Regions from separate parts of the Paenibacillus sp. 05T425 genome, predicted to be linked through region 2. Evidence: a T-box and tRNA genes for the amino acid it is inferred to sense, from the RefSeq annotation. Region 2 holds a T-box; the other holds one or more tRNA genes.
The links. The T-box of region 2 lies ahead of ileS (isoleucine--tRNA ligase). A T-box ahead of a tRNA ligase gene usually reads a tRNA of that ligase, here a tRNA-Ile.
Positions count from the first base shown of each region.

Region 1: it has a tRNA-Ile gene. The T-box ahead of ileS (isoleucine--tRNA ligase) is inferred to sense a tRNA for this amino acid. The anticodon was not compared.

Region 1 is NZ_JBFTLA010000005.1:143,007-152,612, forward strand. It holds gene AC1DF0_RS12255 (accessory gene regulator B family protein) at 1-456, shown strand, start outside; gene AC1DF0_RS12260 (hypothetical protein) at 453-1,121, shown strand; gene AC1DF0_RS12265 (hypothetical protein) at 1,335-1,883, shown strand; gene AC1DF0_RS12270 (hypothetical protein) at 2,371-2,538, shown strand; tRNA gene AC1DF0_RS12275 (tRNA-Ile) at 2,807-2,884, shown strand; gene AC1DF0_RS12280 (hypothetical protein) at 3,040-4,089, shown strand; gene AC1DF0_RS12285 (ATP-binding protein) at 4,175-5,239, shown strand; gene AC1DF0_RS12290 (3D domain-containing protein) at 5,364-5,924, shown strand; gene AC1DF0_RS12295 (nucleotide modification associated domain-containing protein) at 5,925-6,230, shown strand; gene AC1DF0_RS12300 (guanylate kinase) at 6,214-6,750, shown strand; gene AC1DF0_RS12305 (5' nucleotidase, NT5C type) at 6,753-7,277, shown strand; gene AC1DF0_RS12310 (hypothetical protein) at 7,286-7,450, shown strand; gene AC1DF0_RS12315 (hypothetical protein) at 7,462-7,698, shown strand; gene AC1DF0_RS12320 (hypothetical protein) at 7,731-7,955, shown strand; gene AC1DF0_RS12325 (hypothetical protein) at 8,003-8,314, shown strand; gene AC1DF0_RS12330 (hypothetical protein) at 8,417-8,605, shown strand; gene AC1DF0_RS12335 (HPr family phosphocarrier protein) at 8,615-8,854, shown strand; gene AC1DF0_RS12340 (hypothetical protein) at 8,868-9,023, shown strand; gene AC1DF0_RS12345 (hypothetical protein) at 9,266-9,424, shown strand; gene AC1DF0_RS12350 (hypothetical protein) at 9,425-9,606, shown strand, end outside.
Region 2 is NZ_JBFTLA010000003.1:470,854-482,378, reverse strand. It holds gene ileS (isoleucine--tRNA ligase) at 1-2,040, opposite strand, end outside; T-box leader at 2,101-2,397, opposite strand; gene AC1DF0_RS08845 (DivIVA domain-containing protein) at 2,475-2,972, opposite strand; gene AC1DF0_RS08840 (YlmH family RNA-binding protein) at 3,068-3,850, opposite strand; gene AC1DF0_RS08835 (YggT family protein) at 3,868-4,140, opposite strand; gene AC1DF0_RS08830 (cell division protein SepF) at 4,152-4,601, opposite strand; gene AC1DF0_RS08825 (YggS family pyridoxal phosphate-dependent enzyme) at 4,605-5,330, opposite strand; gene pgeF (peptidoglycan editing factor PgeF) at 5,337-6,188, opposite strand; gene AC1DF0_RS08815 (YlmC/YmxH family sporulation protein) at 6,279-6,560, opposite strand; gene AC1DF0_RS08810 (TetR/AcrR family transcriptional regulator) at 6,755-7,324, shown strand; gene AC1DF0_RS08805 (DUF3995 domain-containing protein) at 7,341-7,772, shown strand; gene sigG (RNA polymerase sporulation sigma factor SigG) at 7,821-8,603, opposite strand; gene sigE (RNA polymerase sporulation sigma factor SigE) at 8,706-9,428, opposite strand; gene spoIIGA (sigma-E processing peptidase SpoIIGA) at 9,471-10,382, opposite strand; gene AC1DF0_RS08785 (DUF559 domain-containing protein) at 10,700-11,281, opposite strand.

The DNA.
Region 1 (9,606 bases), on a different contig from region 2:
AAAATTAGCGAAATCGATGTATATGAAATCCAAAATAAAATCAAAGTTGTTCTGTTATACATATCCGTATTTGCTACATTAATTGCATTCGGAATAACTACAAATAGATGGATGGATTTGACTATTTCTTTCATTTCATTTTTATTCATACGGTGGTGGAATAGAGGACATCATTTCAGTGTTGATGTTTGCTACATTCTTACTGTATCAGTTATAATTGGGTCAGTGGTAATAGAAGAATATACAAGTGCTTATATGATCATCTTTCTTTTTGTATCATTAGTACTAAACTTAGTGTTTGCACCATTTGAGAGTATTAAGAAGCACTACTATACAAAGAAAATTATTTCATTAGGTCTCTGTACCATATCTTTCTTTTGTAGTGATATCGTAATGATTATGTGGTTTTTACTAAGTTTCGATCAGATACATATAAAGAGGTGCAAAGGCCAATGATCACTTATGTAACAGATTTCCTTGGTTATATGATATTTAGTTCTCTCGAATATTTTGCAATCTATTTCTTAATCTGCTCTTTGTTTAGTCTTTATCCTTACCAGTATAAAAAAGAGTTAGTCATCCTCACTGGAAGCACCACACTAATTTCTTACTTATTAGTTGTATCACAGATCTATAATGTAATTCCTGCTCCTTTTATTTCGATACCTACTATATGGCTGCTGTTGAAATTAACTCTGAAGCAGAGATGGACATTTACCTTTGTAATCTCTACTATCGGATTCATACTCTCAGGACTTATTCAGACAGCGATTATTGGTATCTTCATGAACTTGGACTACATAAATAGCAGTAATTTGGCAGATTCATTTACTCATAAAACATACTTCTTACAGACCATAAATGCTATCACAATATGTGCAATTGCTCTGGTAATTGGTTTAACTAAAAGTGGTTTCGGATTTAGTTTTAGAAAGGGTAGTTCAAGAGGTTTTATTTTTATCTCTATTGTTTTACTCTGTGCTGTTGGTCTCTCGTTTGATGCACTATATTTACATAAAAACAGTAATGCCGTTTTCTTGCTTTTTGGTGGTGTTATATTGGCCTCAAGTTTGATTCTATATTATTTTTCATATAAGAGAGATAATTTTGAATATAAATAAATCTATAAAGGAGGTGTACATTTGAAAAAGAATCTATTTATTGCTTCAATCGTTGGTATTCTTTCTGTTATTCCAGTAGCAACAACTGCAAAATTCCTATTCTTCATTGACCCACGCAAGTAATACATAATAGCAAATAATTAGTACATATGTGGCGTGTCTTAATGGGACGCGCCACAATTAAAGAAGTCTTTATCGAAGGAGGAAAAAATTATGTCTAATAAATTCAAATTATCAAGCGAAACTATCCTTCAGTTGATTAAGGATCAAATCAACATTTTAAGTGATTCAGAGAAAATTGATATTGCACAAATGATGCTCAATAAAAGCGATGGTGGGAGATATTTATGGTGTCCACAAACTCCAACAACAGGGACTAAAGTAGACATCGAAACCATTCTATTCATTGCACAACCAATTAAGAAAAATGCGAAAATAAGCTTAGTAACTGGAGAAGAAATAATATATAAAGTTTTAGATATGGATTTACTGTCCTATGTGGAATTACACTTCGAAAAGTTCAAATGTCTTGATCAAGTCAATGGGATTCTTGTAAATATGGATATGGTAAAATGGTATGATTCTGATATGAACAGGGTTTATTTCTCTATGGAACATTCCATTCAAGTCACAGGCGCTGCAATCAAGAATATCCTACCTAAGTTTAAAGATAAGCAACTTGATCTGTTCTTGCAGAGAGAAGAAAGCAAGAAAGGTGCTTATTCTCCGATGGGCTTGAAATTCACAAAAAAATTAACATAGTTAATTATCAAAATAAAAAATATGACATTTCGACAAAAAGTGATAACGATTCGACATTATTTGTGTATAGTTCGACAACGAATCACATTCATTGTCATATGTCAATACATATATGAGGCGTTTGGAATCAAGCTTCCAATTCTGGGAGGTTGGTAATACAATGTAAATATAGAAATTGAATACTTCATTTAGGGTTTGGAGGAAGAATGATGACGGAATACGAAGAGAATGATTTGCTGTGGAAAACTTGGGAAGACAATAAGGATAATTTCATGAAATGGATTAATCTGATTTGCGGATTCAGTATTAACTCCGATATCTATTTAAACTTAAATCGACTGATATTAGACGAGGTAACAATAAGTGAATGGGTATGTTATTTTGATGGAGATCTTGATAATGTAGCAATTACCACAGAAAGATTTATTGAGTATAGAAGTATGACAACGTAGGAAAATCGAAGAGCCTTGAGAGAGGGCTGATGGTATTGGCTAATGAATATCGAGTATATACTACCGATATAAATGCGTTAGAAGGATATGGTGAGATATTAAAACACCAAAACTATAAAAGCTGGATTTGTTTAATATCTGAATTACCACCAGAGGAAATTGAAGTAATTAAAGGAGTGATTCGAGTTATTCTTATCACTTGAGCTTTTGATTCACAAATGAAAGGGGAGAGTTAGTGGGGACGTACCGTATCATAGTTGTAACCTCAGACAGAGGTATTATAAATAAAAAATGTTGACAACAAATCACAATGTTTGATAGGATGTAAACACCTCACAAATACATAAAATATAATAAAACATACATTTCATGAGGATGCTGGAATGCCAAGATCGACGGATCGCTCAGGTTCAATTCCTGTATTGACGCTGGCGCGTTGGGAAGGTTCAATCCCTTCCGTCCTCATAGTAAGGACTCTTAGCTCAACTGGTTAGCAGCAACCGTCTCATAAGCGGTAGGTTGTGGGATCGTGCCCCACAGAGTCCACCATAATTAAATCAACACTTGAAATTGAGTGATGACATAGAGACTAAACGTTGAAAGGATGTGAAGAACCATAGAGTATGGTCGAGATCCACCTTGCTGCTTCCTAATTCATAAGTTTTTTATACATAAATTATAAAAATAAAGGAGTAGTTTTAATAATGAGTGAATTACAGCCTACATACGGAAATTTTGTTTTGCGAGGGATTGTTGGTGGAACACAGTCCGATAAATTCTTCAGTGAAGGAAAGTCGAACGGAAATGATTGGAGACGTTTGAATTTCTCTGTAAAAGTCAATGATAATGCATCTATCTTTGTTGAGATGATGGGATCAAAAAGTGATACTGTAAAACTGGTAGACAATTCGGATAAAAAAAATAAAAAAGAATACACAGTAAAATGGGCAGATCGGTACAAAGAACGTAAAGACAAAGCGGAAATCTTTATGGCTTCTAAAGTAGGTCTTGTAAAAGAAGAAGGTGGAGAAAAAAATAAAGTTATTTCTATGACTCAGTTTGATGCAGTTAAATATATTAAAGATCATCTTAAAGAAGGAGATTCTGTACAAATTAGAGGTTCGCTTTCTTTCAATGTTTACGAAGGAAAAGGTCAAGTGAAATACATTATTAAGCAAATTTATCACACCACTAAAGCCATCGACTTCAAAGAAGAAGGTTTTGAACCTGAGTCTTCATTTAATCAGAACATTGTGTTTGTGGGTACAGATTATGTTGAAGAAACCAATAAAACTGCTGTTAATACATATGTAATTTATAAAGAAAAAGGCGACATTAAAACAATGCCGTATATGTTTTTTATCAATCATGAAAAGTATAAAGAAGATCCAGAAAAAACAGCAGCACTCAAACAGCTAAAAGAAAGTTTTGATAACCTTCCTTTTGGGTCAACTATCAACGTAACTGGTAATATTAATATCTATGTTGAAAAAGAAACTGAAGAGGCAGAAGATAATTCAGACTCTATTCCTGATTTTGGTGGTTTCCAAGCAAAAGGACAAGAAACATACATAACTGGTACGACAATTAGAGAACTTGAAATTACGAGTGGTGAAGGTAAAACACTAATTAAAGAGCGTTACAATGAGGAAGATTTTGTTCCAACAGCGAATCCTTTCCCTGAAGAAAGCGGAAATAATTTCGGAGGATTTAGCGGTGGGGTAACAATCGAAGAGGACGATTTGCCATTTTAGAAAATGAAATATTAAATACAAAAAAGAGTGATGTTGAACGACATCACTCTCAATATCTTTAAACAAAAAGGGAGAAATGTTAAAAATGTTTGATTTGAGTATTCTAGGAGTAGAGCAAAATATTCCAAAGGTAAATTTTCTTGAGTACACAGGAATCTTTGAAGCACCTGAGAAGTTTGGTAAGACAGCGTTCTCTGCGCTTTATCCAAATGCAATCCTGCTAGCAGCAGAGAAGGGATACATGGCTCAAGTTATCAATAAAAAGGATATTAATAACTGGAGTGATTTTGTTAAGTTTGTTGACTTGCTTGCTAAGAACCGCGAGCAAATTGGAACAAGTGTTCAAACGATCATTATTGATACTGTAGATGAACTATATCCAATGGCAGCGCCATATGTAGTAAAACGTGAGAGCATTAATGACCAAGTTGCATATAAGAAACTAAAAGATATTCCATATGGTCAAGGCTGGGGGCTAGTTGATGAAGAGTTTAAGCGTCAAATTAAACGCATCATCAGCATGGGATTTACAATCCTTTATCTTACTCATAGTACTGTAAAACAAATCAAACCTAAAAACGGTGAACCTTATGATGTTTATAAATCAACAATGACAGATCGTTGTGCCAATATTGTTTATCCAGCTTGCGATTATATCATTCACGGTGAACGTCGAAAAATTGAAATCGAAGAAGGCGTAACTGAACTAAAACGTGTTTTAACTGTCAAAGGTACTGATGATGCTGTCGCAGGAAATCGAGTGTACTTTGAAGATGATGTAGTCTTTGATACGGAAGAAGAGGCCATGGAAAAATTTCAAGCTAGATTTAAAGAAGGCATTAAGCGCAACCTTGAAAAAGCTGGTATTAAGACGTCGCTTGATAAGCTTGAAGCACAACAATTGAAAGAAAAAGAAGATCAGATTAAAAAGTATATGGTTGAAGAGCAAGTTGAGATTGATGTTAAAACCAAAGAGGTTATCAAAGAAGAAATTAAAACAGCTATTGCAAACCTACATGAAGACGTAAGTAAAAAAGATATTGAAGATAAGTTTTTGGAAGTGCTTGGTATGAAAAACTACACTAAAGTAGAAGACATTAAAAAATTGCAAAAAGCACTTGATTACGTTAACACATTGGCTAAAAAATAACCCATTGAAAGAGATATTTCGTTGCCTTAGATGAATATATAGTAGCGCAACAGTCCCAGATGATTCGCCATAACAAGCAACTATCTGGGACTTCTTTACAAAAACGAATACCGAGGAGGAGTGTATGGGAAGAATCATTCTCTCTATCTTCTTATTGATTATCTTAACTTCATTCACAAATGTTAAAATCGATGAGAAACTAGAGGCAAACAACTATATTTATGACGAATTAACTTATTTCACCGTCCAATTAATCGAGGATATTAAAATAAAAAGTGAAAATATTGATATTACTACCAAAGAAAGTTTGACTGTTGAGAAAGAGTTGAAAATTAAATCTGTAGCTATAGCGACTATGATTGATGAAAATAACTACGAAATTTTCAACGTTACCGCATACACCAATGGGTATGAATCTACGCAGAAGCGTAAAGGTGAAGATGGGTATGGGATTACAGCAAGCGGAGAAAAGACAAAAGCAATGCACACAGCAGCATGCCCTAAATCGATGCCATTTGGAACGGAATTATACATACCTTACTTTGACAACACTTTTGTATGCGAAGACCGAGGAGGGGCAATCAAAGCTGGCAAATTGGATATCTATATGGAGACAGTTGATGAGGCTTTAGAGTTCGGCAGAAGAAAACTAGAAGTTAGAGTCATTAAAAGAGAAGAAAGCTAGGTGAATTTATTGATAACTCAGGATCAGCGAATAGCCGAAGTAGCAGGACAGTTAAAATCAACATTAGTTCGCAAGAATGCCGATTATGGAGATGCCTTTGCCAAGAGGTATAGGAAACATGGTATTTTATCGGCGTTCATTAGAATGGAAGATAAGTGGCTTAGGCTTGAAAATCTAATCAGCGGTTCAAAGCAGCAAGTAAACGATGAATCGATTCGCGATACTATTCAAGATTTAGCTGGATATGCGATTTTAACCCTAATTGAATTAGATAAGGAGAGTGAAAATCTTGTTACAGCAGAATAAACTTATTCTAGTTTCAGGCGCTTCAGGTTCAGGTAAGACAACAGTGATGCGCTCAATCATGGATAATGAGATTGTCTCATTTACAACTAGGCTACCAAGAGAAGGAGAACAAAGTGGTATTGACTATATCTTTATTTCTCCCGAACAGTTTCAAAATCTCCTAAATAACAACGGCCTTATTGAATACACAAATTATGGTGGCAATTATTATGGCGTTACTCGCGAAGAGTATGAATCCAAGCTTAACAGTGGAGATACGTTCTTCATATGTGATGTAAATGGAATGCGTCAAATGAAAGAAATACATAGCAATTGTGTGTCAATATTTATTTATTGTGATAGAGAAACTGTTGAATCTAATATGAGACAACGAGGGGATTCAGAAGGAAATATCTTTAAACGTCTAAAGACCTATGATGATGAGATTAATAATCTTGTGTATTATGACTATATTGTAACGAATAAGCAGGGGTTAATCGAAGATGCAATTGAGGATGTAAAGGACATTATCGGAGGTTAAGAATGCAGCGCATTTGTATTGATCAAGACCACGTTTTAGCCGATCTAATTTCTCCTTGGGTAGAGAAATATAATAATACATATAATGATGATTTGAAAGTATCTGATATAACGATGTGGGATTGGCATGTAGCTACAAAACCAGAGTGTTCTAAGAAAATATATCAAATGTTGACTCCAGACCTATTTGAGAATCTTCCTGTTATTCAAGGTTCTCAAGAAGTGGTAAAAAAGTTAACCGAAAAGTATGAAGTCTTCATCGTTACAGCAGCTAGAAATGCTGAAGTCATTCCTGCAAAAGCTCGCTGGATCAAAAAGAATTTTCCTTTTGTTAAAAGAGAGAATGTTGTGTATGCAGTAAATAAGAGCATTTGTCTAGCAGATAGTTTGATTGATGATGCTCCTCACAACCTAGAAACCTTCAAAGGTGAAAATAAATTATTGTTTAATGCCTCTCATAATCAAAGCGAGGATCGATTTAATCGAATGATGGACTGGAATGACATTGCTACTTTCTTTGGAGTATAGGAGGAAATATGAAATCCGACGAGCGAAACAAAAAGCAATTTAAACAGAAGGAACATAAGTTCACCAGTAAGAAGTTCAGCAATCCCAAGGAGTCTGGGAAGTATAAAGACTTCCAATACGATCACTACGTAGAAGGAATCAATTTGGGCAGAGTGGATTCTTTTGAATTCTAAGGAGGGATTGAATGGCTCAATATCTAGTGTCAATATTGCATAAAGATGAGAAAACCCAAGAAACAGTAACAAGAAAAATACATAGTGTTACCGTCGAAGGATTAAACGATGAAGAGTTCGTATCGCCTGCTATAGTTAATAAGCGTAATAGTATGGCAGTGCAGATCGCAATTTCAAAACATATGCTAGATTACGGTATCTTCGAAGGTGATTCAATTCATATCGAAGAAGTGAAACGAATTAAATAGGCGATGAAAATTATAATTTATGGAGTGGAATCTTGAGAAGAACTTTATACAAAGTATTAATTGATAAGTACCCTCACAAAATTAATGATGCTGATTATGATTTGATTAAGAAGGAAGTATCCTTTTTTCTTCTAGAAGGGTTTACGGTTGATGAATGTGTAGATGCAGCACTGTTGTTTTATGACAGACATCCTATTTACGATGATGATCCTGCTGCTTGTTTTTCTTATGGCATGAATCAACTCTTAATCCATTAACAGTCTTTGAAAGTCATCTTTTATGACCTAAAGAAAGGAGGACTCGCATGGGAGAAATTTCAGCTCAATACATAGATAAGTTGGTTGATGATCGACATTATCCGCTGAACCATAGAACGAAGAAGAACATTGTATGGACTTCGGCTAATGGAACAACTTATGAACCTGAAGACATGGAGAGTAGTCATTTAATGAATGTGATACATCTCTGTGAACGTAGGGATGGACATAAAGGTGTGAAATTTTTGAATAATGCGCCGTCATACATAGGGATGGTTGATGAGTTAATTAAAAGAGGTTGCTTGTCAAATAAATATTATTTACTTGAACTCGAAGAACGTAAAAATGTAAGAATATAAAATATTCAAAAGCGACTCATTTGCTGCACTCATTATCTCTTAATCGCAACAGAATATATCCTCATTGAGTTGTAATCAAGAGATAATGAGGAGGATTATGACATGTTAGAAAAATTGATTGGTGATTTTGGTCAAACAAGCCATTTAGAAACTGCTTTCCAATGGAAATTTGCATTTGAGCATCCATATTTACACACGTTTATCGAGATATCAGATTCATTTTTATACGTTGTTGTTGCCTTCGGTGCTTATATTGTTGTAAAACACATTATGAAAAAGAAAGCTGAGTAAGGTATAAATATGAGTGAACTAAAGATCCAGTTAAGCAAACCGAGTTTCCGAAAATTATGGGATGTCACTAAGGCCGCATCAATTGCTGAAAGACCTGTTAAGGTAAATAAGTTGAACAAAGAATACATAGTAGTTAACGCTAAAAGCATGCTTGATCTGTTGTCGCTGCACCTGAGAACTGGAGACATTCTAGTTTTCAGGTCTGAAGATGATGAGATGTTAAATGAAATTCGTAAGTTGTTTAGATAGGCGGTGCACATAAATGGAGGATGAAGAGGTTACAAGATTTATAGGATTGCTAACTGAATGGCGAGACAAAGGATTGAATTGGGGAGATTGCTGCGAACTAAGAACCTTTAAAAATCAATTCAGCGATGCAATCGAAGAGTATTATCAAGAGTGGAGTAGTTTTGTGTGAGGCATGTCATAAGGAGGAAAATATTATGCAAGAATTATTGCTGTATGTGACTTGATAAAGGAAATTCTTGATAGGAACTATGGAAAAGAAGTTGTTTTCTACAACGAAGGACAGTGGTATTCAAGAGATCACAGCAGAAACTTAACACTAGATGAGCTGAGAGAATATTTATTACAAGTTATAGAGCCGTTGTGGTATGAGGAAACAGAGCAACCTTTCATGGACTAGAGGAGATCACGACAATGGAAAATCAGATTTGGTGTAAAAAGTGTAATCAAATGTTTGACTGTGAAGGAGCAATTCCAAACGCAAATTGGAATGCGAATCTAAATAAGAAATGTCTCCTGCAACGAGATGAAGATTGCACTAATATAAAACAAAATTCAGAGGACTTTAAATAAATGAGCACTGGTGGACTTTCTATAGAAGAAAAGGAAATTGCTGATCATATTATTGCTGCTTGGAACGGATTTATTAAGTTGCAACAATCTCATCCGAACGACAAAATCGAATTTCATCGAGGCATCCATCTTATACAGCATACGTTGGGGATGAGAGTTCTTAGAAGAGACTATCCAGATTA
Region 2 (11,525 bases):
CCAGCGGTCAAGCTTATTCGTCGAAGCCTTCACCGGATGTGCCGCAGGATCAAAGCCGTCGATCGATGCATACAGCGCATAGAATGCATGTGTATTAACAATGGTGTCAATGACCTTAGACTTCGCTTCGCCAACGATGCCTTTGGAGAAGCGTTTGCTATTCCATGGCGCGCTGTCTGCAAGCAACGCCCAGCGGAAGGCGTCCGTTCCGTATTCGTTGATGATTTCCCAAGGGTCGATTACATTGCCTTTCGACTTGGACATCTTCTGGCCGTTCTCGTCAAGAATATGTCCTGTCGAGATGACAGCTTTATATGGCGCTTTGCCGTTGTACAGCGTCGACACCGCAAGCAAGCTGTAGAACCAGCCTCGCGTTTGGTCGATGCCTTCGCAGATGATGTCAGCCGGGTATTGGTCGGCGAACTGCTGCTCATTCTCGAACGGGTGATGCTGCTGCGCGAACGGCATCGATCCGCTGTCGAACCACACGTCGATTACTTCCGGCGTGCGCGTCATCACAGCGCCTTCCGCGAATGGCGATTTCAGCTTGATGTCGTCCACATACGGCTTGTGCAATTCAATGTCTTCAGGAACAAAGCCTACAGCCATTTCACGAAGATCGGCAATGCTGCTCGGCGCATATTCCTTGCCGGTAGCTTCGCATACCCATACGTTAAGCGGCGTTCCCCAATAACGGTTCCGGCTGATGTTCCAGTCTACCAAATCTTCGAGGAACTTGCCGAAGCGTCCTTCACGGATATGGCCCGGGTACCAGTCAACGCTATTGTTGTTCGCGATCAATTGATCCTTCACCGCAGTCGTCTTAATGAACCAGCTTTCCATCGCATAATAGATAAGCGGCGTTTTGCAGCGCCAGCAGAATGGATAGCTGTGCTCATAGCGCTCCTTACTGTAGAGCAAGCCGCGTTCGCTAAGCGACTTCACGATGTCGATATCAAGCTCAGGATCCTTCACGAACCGTCCCGCAAAGTCTGTCACTTCTGCAACATAACGTCCTGCAAGATCAACGACATTCAGCATGCTGATGTTGTTTTCGCGTGATACTTTATAATCGTCATCGCCGTGAGCCGGAGCGATATGAACGATACCCGTACCGCTCGAATCGCTGACGAAGTCGCCTGCGATAACGATATGGCCGTGCTCGACAGGCACGTATCCGAATGGCGGCGTGTAGCGTTGACCGACAAGCTCAGCGCCCTTCACGACCGACAGCGTCTCGTAGTCCTCTTTCAATACCTTCTCAGCCAATGCCTCAGCAACGATATACACTTCGCCGTTCTTCGATGCGCGAATATAATTCAGCTCAGGATTAACGGCAAGCGCCACGTTCGCGGGCAGCGTCCATGGCGTTGTCGTCCAAGCCAGCACATACTCACCCGACGTCTCCAGCTTGAACTTCACAGTCGCGCTTAAATCCTTCACATCCTCGTAGCCCTGCGCTACCTCATGAGAGCTTAGCGTCGTTTGGCAATCCGGGCAATAAGGGCTGACGCGGTGACCGCGATACAGCAAACCTTTGCCGTGGATATTGGAGAGGATATGCCACACGCTCTCGATGTACTCGTTCTTCAGCGTGATGTATGGATTGTCGAGATCGGTCCAATAGGCGATTGCTTCAGTCAGCTCGCGCCATTGCTTCTCGTATTCGAATACGCTCGCTTTGCACTTCTTGACGAATTCTTCTACGCCGTAATTTTCGATTTCCTGTTTACCGGAGATGCCTAGCTGCTTCTCGACGCCAAGCTCGACCGGCAAGCCGTGCGTATCCCAGCCAGCTTTACGAATGACGCGATAACCTGCCATCGTCTTATAGCGGCAAATAAAATCTTTGATAACGCGTCCAAGCACGTGTCCGATATGCGGCGCTCCGTTCGCGGTTGGCGGTCCTTCATAAAATACGAAATTCGGTTTAACTTCACGATTCGCAACCGATTGCTTGAACGTATCGTTCTCTTTCCATTGATTCAGTACGCGCAGCTCACGGCTGCGGGCGCGTTCTTTCACATCTACGCGTTGCATAGCTTCATCTCCCTCTCGGTCAACCCTGTTAATAAAAAAATAAAGCCCCGTCCCCTGTAAAAAAGGGACGAGGCTTGCTCGCGTTACCACCCTTGTTCCGCTCTTGCCCCGTATAGCCTAGGACAAGCCGATTATAGCGCAGCCTATATTATAGACCGTGCTTATCATGCGGCACCTTAGTCGCGAACGTATCATTCGCGTTCCCTATAACGGGGGACAGCCGTCGATGCTTACTGCACACTTCAGCATCGCTTCTCGGAGATGATTTTCCGCATGGACCACTCGCCGGACTTTCAGCAATCGCCGGCTCTCTGAGGAATGGTAGACAAGCGTACTCTTTCTCGTCAACGAAGTTAGAACATAACAATTACTAATAGTTATAGCGTATCGGACAGCCCATTGTCAAATGTTAAGTTGCCCAATTATCTGTTCGATTATCCGCGTTGCAGCTCGATCTCAGCATGTCTGGACTGCGAGTCCAGCGTATCCCAGCCGTCTTGGCTAAGCAGCTCAAGCTGAGCTTCAACCAGCGTACGGAAACGTGCGCGGTAGATCGAGGCTTGCTTCTTGAGCTCCTCTACCTCCAGTGATACTTTGCGCGACTTGGACAGAGACTCATTAATAATCCGGTCGGCGTTCTTCTCCGCTTCCTTGATTATGAGCTGCGCTTCCTTCTTCGCATTGTTGCGAACCTCGTCCGCAGCTTCCTGCGCTACGATAATCGTCTTGCTTAACGTTTCCTCAATGTTCGTAAAATGATTTAGTTTCTCTTGAACATTCAGAATTTGATTTTGCAGCTCTTTATTTTCACGAATGATCGATTCGTAGTCCTTAATGACCTGATCGAGAAATTCATTTACTTCATCCTCGTCATAGCCGCGTAATCTGCGTCCAAACTCTTTGTTATGTATGTCCAATGGCGTTAACGGCATTGGCGCACCTCCTCAAGGTATTTGTATTGCTGGCATCCGGCTTGTACCTTTGTTGAGAACATTTTCGACAGCGACGACTGAATTCCTGCAATCCGTTAAATAAATTTGCCAATTTTAACGCGAATTCTGCCCTTTTTTGTCACACCGTCGACTTCAAGCACTTTGAATCTGCCTAGCCCCTTGAAAGAAACGACATCGCCTTGCTTAAGCGACTCCGACGGATCCTCTTCCGCCTTCCAATTCACTCTGCATCTGCCTGCCCTTATTGGATCGACGATCTTGGAACGGCTAATCCGGTACACATCGCTTGCAATGCCGTCCAGTCTCATTGAAGCAACAGACAAGCTCATTTCCTCAAGCTTCGGTATTACTGTGCTAAGCTCGGACAATGGAAGCACATCGGTCAACACGCTAACTCGATGCACTTGACGCAAGTGTATATTCAAGTAATCGGCAATCTCATCCATAACGATAATATGACTAAAGTCCTCATGTACATGAATATCGCCGATTCGGTCACGTTTAATGCCTAACCCAAGCAGCGCGCCTAAGTAATCGCCATGGTCAAGCTCATGCTGCGTCCCGGCAGGACTGTTGACAGCTAATACGGATACGCCCGCTTCCTCGCTGTCCAAATCCCGATAATATGGGCCGATGATGGCACGTTTCCGTTCCGCTTCCGGATACCCGCCCTCGAACCGAATAGCTACGTCGGCATTCCGATTGGCGAGCATCGTAACGATTTCAATCTGCCTTGGGTCCAAAAAATCGGTCCGCTTCAGCTCATGCTGCTGTGCGGACCGCTCAACCCATTCCAACGCCCGATCGACGAAAGCTTTCTCGTCGGGGTGAAAATGATTATATATGGCTTGCTTCATCACAAGTCATTCCCTTACTAAAAGATGCCTAAGATAAAATCGACAACGGCCGTCAGTCCAAGCCCGATGAAACGAAGGGCGAAGATCGCAACGATTGGCGATATATCTAGCATACCGCCGATAGGCGGAATAAATCTTCTGAATATACCAAGGTATGGCTCGACTAGCTTGCCCAAGAATACGCCGATAAAGCTCTCGCGAGCGTTAGGCAACCAAGACAACAGCACATATCCGATAATCAAGAAGCTGTATATGCTGATTATTGTTCCAATTAATCCTGCAGCGCTCATAAATTGTGTGGTCACCTCATTTTAGTGTAGTCGTTCTCCTCCGCCAACATCTCCGTTATCGCACCTTGAATCTCTACGGATTCCGGCGTGCATAGAAAAATATTAGGCCCAAGCTTAGAGATGTTGCCGCTTAAAGCGTACACTGTGCCGCTAAGGAAATCAACAATGCGCACGGCTAGGTCTGTCCGAACGCGTTGCAGATTCACAATGACGGCCCTGCGCGAACGCAAATGGTCGGCAATTTCCTGCGCTTCGTCATAGGAACGCGGCTCGCTAAGCACGACTCTTACATTTTTCTGCGAATGGATGCTGACGACGTTATTGCTCTTCGTATTTTTACGTGTCTCGAAGGGCGAGGTTTCAGGTTCTTGTTCATCCACCTGCGGTATTCTCTCACGCTCTACAACTTCCTCTTCCTCCTGCAAGCCAAGAAAATTCATAAATCGATTCATGACGCTCATTACTCATTCCTCCTCTTTACCTATTAGTACGGTGCCTAAGCGGATCCATGTTGCTCCTTCTTCTATCGCCACCTCGAAGTCGTTGGACATCCCCATCGATAATTCCGTAATCGTGTTAGTCGTATTCATTGCTTGAGCGCGCTCGTGCAGTGCGTCTCGCAGCTCTCTTAACGCTTTGAATACAGGTCTTGTCTCTTCGGATTCTGCTTCGAAAGGCGCCATCGTCATAAGCCCGATTGGCTTTATCGATGAAAGCTTTGTCAGCTCATCCACGAATTCGTACAGCTGATCCGGCGAAAGCCCATGCTTCGAGTCTTCGCCTGACACGTTAACTTGAATGAAGCAAGGTACGATGATGCCTAGCTGGGCAGCTTGTTTGTCGATCGCTTGCGCAAGCGACAGCCTGTCCAGCGAATGAATGTATGTAAACTTTCCGACAACGTCCTTCGCTTTGTTCGTCTGCAGTGATCCGATGTAGTGCCAGGTCGGCTTGCTGATGCTGCCTATCTCGGCTTCGCCTTCCAGCGCCTCCCACTTGTCACGCGCATTTTGCCATCGATTCTCGCCTAGATGCTCTAGACCGAGCTTAACGGCAGCAAGTGTCGTTTCCGTGGATACGTATTTCGTGACTGCAATAACGTTGATTTCTTCCTTGCTGCGCCCTGATCTCAGGCATGCCTGTTCGATTCGCAGCTCTACATCCTTGATCCGTTCCGATAAATGACTCATTACGCCTCACCTTTCACGAATGCCGATCCAACTGGCCATACGGCCGGTTAAGCCGTTCTCCATACGATGGGAAAAAAATAAATCCCGTCTGCAGCCCGTGCACCACTTTGTTAATTCGATATGGATCGGCAAAATTCCTGCTTTTATCATAATCTGTCGGTTTATTTCTTTCAAGTTTATGTGCGCTTTGCCGTTATCGCTTTTTTGCAGAACGATTTGAGCATGTTCAGAGCTAAGCTCGAGCGACTCAATAAGACGCTCGACATGGTCGATCACGACGCCGTCCACCTCATAGCAGCAGCTGTCGATCGCCGGTCCAATTGCTGCTTTAAGCTTCTCTCGCTTCGTTCCATACTCCTTCTCCATAGCTGCGATTGTTTCCTCGGCAATTCCCTGCACGGTCCCTCTCCAGCCGGCATGAGCGAGCGCTATCGCCTGATGCTCGGGATCATAGAAGTATAGCGGTACGCAATCGGCGTAAAACGAGGTCAGCAGCACGTTCGGTTCATTCGTAATAATCGCGTCGCAGCCTTTAATTACATCATCAAGCGACAAGCTGCCTTTGCCCTTATCTGCAGCAGTTACCTTGTATACCTTGTTGCCATGCACTTGATCAGCACAAGTCCAAGCTTCGAACGGCCAATCAATGGCCGCTGCTAGCCGCTGCCGATTAGCGACAACATCAGCTGCATCATCGCCAACATGCAGCCCAACATTAAGCGAATGCCACTGCCCGCCGCTCACGCCGCCGTTACGACCGGTGAAACCTGCCGTTAAGTTCGAATTATCGCTATTCCATTCAGACAACAAAAAAAGCGAAGGTCCCTTCGCCGAATGATCTTCCATAAACGCTTCCATCTGTCCGTCACCTCTGTCAGCAAAGGATACTTCATTTCGCTATCATTCGCCATATGTGCTATAAATCACGCTTATGCCCAGTTTACAGCCTTATGAGCGAGCGTGCAAATCATCCTCGTCTGCTCGCAATGATTTCGTGTCGTCCATACGAACAAGCACGACGTCTGCGCCTATCTTCACGATATTGCGCCATGGAATGACAACCTCCGTACCTCCGCCGCCGAACACGCCGAAAAACTTCGTAAACTGCGGAACAACAATAGAATCGATACGTCCCTGGCGCAAATCAAGCTCCAGATCAGATATATGCCCCAGCTTCTTCCCATCCACTATATTAATAACGTCCTTCGTCTGAAAATCAGATATTTTCACTATCAATCACCACTTTTCCAGCGGATTTGTCGTCCGAACCGTCTTCTTATTACTATATGAGCCAAATGCCCAAAATGTCCTGCTGGTGCAAAAAAACGAGCCCCTGGAGATACAAATATTTCCATAAGGTGATGAATGCGATATATTTATTGTACGATAACGTACAATAAGCGGTGGGAGGCCGACTCATCAACATGCCAAAGAAAATCGCATCAGAACTAGATTGGATTGTGTTAGGTATCGATAAATTCGCGGAAGGAGGCGAGTCGGCGCTAGTCGTCGAGAAGCTCGCGAGACAGCTGGGAAGCAGCAAAACGAGCTTCTATTGGTATTTTAAAGACCGTTCGCAATATGTCAGCCGAATAATCGCCGAGTGGCATGAGAGGGCAACTACGTCCGTTATCGCAAGAAATACGGCACTGGCGTCGCTGCCTCCGCAAAGACAAGCACGAGAGCTTATGATTACGATGTTCAGCTTCAACGGCGGCGGTGATTTCCAGTTTTACCTCCGTAAGCTGGGAGAAACCGAGGATTCTTATCGTACAATGCTTCATCATTTGGAACAGCAACGACTTCGGTACATGAGCGAGCTGCTTATTCGCTGCGGACTAACGCAAGAGGCGGCAGTGCGGAGTTCAGAGCTTGTGTACAGCTATTATCTTGGCTGGTACGAACGCAATAAGTTTCATACGATTACGAAGGATCATGCTGAAGAGCAGGCTGATTTCCTCTTGGCTTTTGTTGGGATTGATTCGGATCATTAGTGAAGGAGTGATCGTTATGCAAGCAATTCTTGCCAGCATTGTAAGTGTATTGTTGATCGCAATCGGGGCTGTTCATCTGTATTGGATGTTGGGAGGCCGCAAAGGAATGGCAATTGCTTTGCCATCGCGCGGGGACGGCAGCGGTCGGCCGCTATTCAAGCCTGGACGCTTCGAGATCGGAGCCGTCATCGTCCTGTTCTGGGCAGCAGCTCTGCTTATTCTCATGTATGCGAATCTCATTCCCGTCATAGGTCCTCAGCAGCTTCCGCAACTGGCGGCATGGGCACTCGCAATCGTGTTCGCTATTCGAGCGATCGGGGAATTTCATTACCTAGGCTTATTCAAAAGGTACCGCAACTCTCCTTTCGGACGACTTGATACGTATGTGTATAGTCCGCTTTGCCTCGTGATGGCCGGTATGACTTGGTGGATGATCGGGATATCTTGAATTGGAAAGAGCCTGCCGGGAGTAATATCCCCGAGCAGGCTCGTTTGTTCACGTTTTAACATGCTTCTGCATTTGTTGAATCGCCGACTTCTCAAGCCTCGATACCTGTGCCTGCGATATGCCGATCTCGTCGGCAACTTCCATTTGCGTCTTGCCTTCGAAGAACCGCATCGACAGGATCATCTTCTCCCTGTCATTCAACTTGTGCATCGCTTCACGCAGCGCGATCTCCTCGATCCACGATACATCCTTATTACGATCATCGCTAATCTGATCCATCACATAGATCGGATCGCCGCCGTCGTGGTAGATCGGCTCGAACAGCGATACCGGATCTTGAATCGCGTCAAGCGCGAATACAACATCCTCTTTCGGCACATTCAGCGCTTCGGATATTTCAAAAATCGTCGGCTCGCGACTATTTTTGTTCGTCAGGCTGTCCCTTACCTGAAGCGCCTTATAGGCAATATCTCGAAGGCTGCGCGACACGCGAATCGGATTGTTGTCACGCAAGTAACGGCGAATTTCACCGATAATCATCGGTACGGCATAGGTGGAAAATTTGACGTTCTGGCCAAGATCGAAATTATCAATCGCCTTCATAAGTCCGATGCAGCCGACTTGGAACAAGTCGTCCACAAATTCTCCCCTATTGTTAAACCGTTGTATGACGCTGAGAACAAGCCTCAAATTGCCGTTAACCAATTTCTCTCTTGCTGCCCACTCGTTGCGGGTTTGCAATGCCGTAAACAGCTCTCGCATTTCGGCATTCGTTAGGACAGGCAGTTTCGCGGTATCCACTCCACAGATCTCGACTTTATTTCGGGTCAACGTGATTACCTCCCAAGGAGAAACATTACTGTACATTATCTCCTCGGGACCTCTTTTTATTCCTAATCTGACATCGTTCGACATTCAAATGTCGATTTGCATTTAGACCATTTTGTTAAATTCCTTACGCAGCCGCTTAATTATCCGTTTCTCGAGTCGAGAAATATAAGATTGCGATATGCCGAGAAGATCGGCAACATCCTTTTGTGTTTTCTCCTCGCCATCGGCTAGACCGAACCGCAGCTCCATAATAATTCGTTCGCGCTCCGACAGCTTTTCCAGCGCCTTATGAAGCAGCTTGCGGTCTACCTGCTCTTCGATATTACGGTAGATCGTATCGTTCTCCGTCCCGAGAACGTCCGATAAAAGCAGCTCATTGCCGTCCCAGTCAATATTAAGCGGCTCGTCGAACGACACTTCCGTGCGCGTCTTGCTATTGCGGCGCAAGTACATCAATATTTCATTCTCGATACAGCGCGATGCATAAGTGGCTAGTTTGATCTTCTTCTCCGGATCAAACGTGTTGACCGCCTTGATTAGGCCAATAGCGCCGATCGACACCAAGTCCTCGATATGAATACCGGTATTCTCGAATTTACGGGCGATATACACAACGAGCCTAAGGTTGCGCTCGATCAGCATCGCTCGAATCGCAGAGTCGCCGCTAGGCAGCTTCTCTAACAAATACTCTTCTTCCTCGCGCGTCAAGGGAGGCGGAAGCGCTTCACTGCCACCGATATAATAAATCTCATCGCTTTTTAGTCCGAATAAAAATAAAACACGATAATAGTATAACTGCAGGATCAATTTCCACTTGACGAGCATTGGGCCCATCCCTCCCCGATTGTATGAGCTAGCTTGCGATCGTTATTCTCTAACCATTGACGGATGAATGATCGCTTGATAAGCCCCATCAGATGCTAACTTTCCGCCGTCAAGTCCGATGAGCACCTTACTTGTTTCAAAAACTTGTCCTTCCCTGTTCACTTCAACATGATCCGGTTTAAGCGCAAGCATGAATTGCGATCCGCGATTGACGCCTCGATACGGAACGAGACGAAGCCGATCTTGCCAAACAAAAGGCTGACTGTCCATACCGGCTACGAGCCGATCGACCTGGGAGCTGCGAATGCTGTTCATCCACGCAGGAGGCAAATCCGCTTCCCAAACCGACGCTTCCATCACCATAACCGGCGTTCGGGTAAGCGGATCATACAGCTGATTGCCTGTATCGATAAGGCCGACACAGGTTTCCGTTCGTTCACCGATTGTAATCGTTACAGCAGCCAAATGGGTATGCACCAGCTCCCGTTCTCGTTTTTGCGTCAATACGGTACGGTATATATACAGACCGATACAAAACGCAGCAATAAAATAAAAAAGTCCCATTTTCAACTCAACATGCATGCTTCCGCTAACAAATGTGATCGTCCTCCATACTTCCCCAGAGCCCTGCATAAGTAAATAATAGATACCTAATATCGCACCCGCTGCTATAAAGTTGACTGCATAGAAGGCAGCGACAGTGCGCAAATAATGTTGTACCGTCGCAAAGCCAAAAGCAATCCACACCATAACGAGTGACATCGCGACCTTGACGCCAAGCGTAAACATGAAGCTAAGCTGGGGGTAAAACATCAAGATGACATAGCAGCCTCCGACAGCAGCAGCTAGAAGGATGCGCCAGTGGCGGGGCTTCAGGTGCCGAACCCAGGCCGTCGTCAGCAAGATAGCACCATCGACAAGAAGCTCACGCAGAAACATAATATCGACATACATGTAGAGATTGGCCACCTTCCTGCCATACCTTGCAGCTGGCGCCCTAGAGAACGATTGACACTAGTATATAAAAATTGTATTTCAAAGTCTGTCTATTCATGACGTCATGACATATCTTTTTTTGTCGAGTATGTATATAAAATCCGCGAGTGAATACGTAGGCAAATAGAGGTGGCAGAGGTTGATATTATGGGCTGATTAGGCAATAAGACCTTTGTAAGAGCACATAGGTTCTTACAGCTCATGAGTAACCATTGTGTTCGCTCCGTAAGTGCACATACGCTCTTACGGTGATCATGCGGCACGGAACAATCGACTTATGGAAAAGGCAATCCTTTTTTGTCTAGCATTAATGCAGAGATTACTCTATATGATCGTATCCTTACTTGCCCCACACCGGAGTGAACTAGTTGCTGCTTGTCCAACATCGAACGAAGTAATTTTCGTGAATTCCTTGTGTTCAACTCCATCTTCGCACATACATCTGCAACACGTATGCTACGTTGGGGTCGAAATCCTAGACGAATGACCTCAGCTTCAAATATATTAACTCCATCAAGCATGGCTGTTGTTCCTCCGGAATAATTGCCCAAAAACTGTTGAATAGCCTGCTGGCACATTCTCGGTTTATCATTGATATGATCAAACGAAAATCTTAATATGCGCCATCCGTCAAGTACGAGATGATTTTGTCTCATTAACGAGTCAGCAAATTGAGCGCGAGTTGCATGTGAAGCATGTTGTTTATACCCATCAATCTCAATTGCAAGACGAAGTGAATCTCGGATGTAGGCGAAATCCAAATACCGCTTCCCATCAATATAGTCTTCAACTTCAAACTCAGGATTTAAGCTATCAAAATGATAAAATACAGGGATCCAAACCTTCTCCAAAAACAACTTTTCAGCATACCCATGTTCATGGCCAAGTCATCTTCTGTCCTCACCTTTTTTCTCCTTCAAGCACTTTGCAATCCACGAGTCATAGCTATTTTGAAAATCTGTCATGGCACTTCAACACCTCTCTAAAAAATAAACACCGCTTCTACAGGACGAAAAATTCGTCCCAAGAAAGCGGTGTTCTTCACTGCTAACGACTTATTTGTATAATTTTACTATATACAATTTCGAGATACAACCTTGA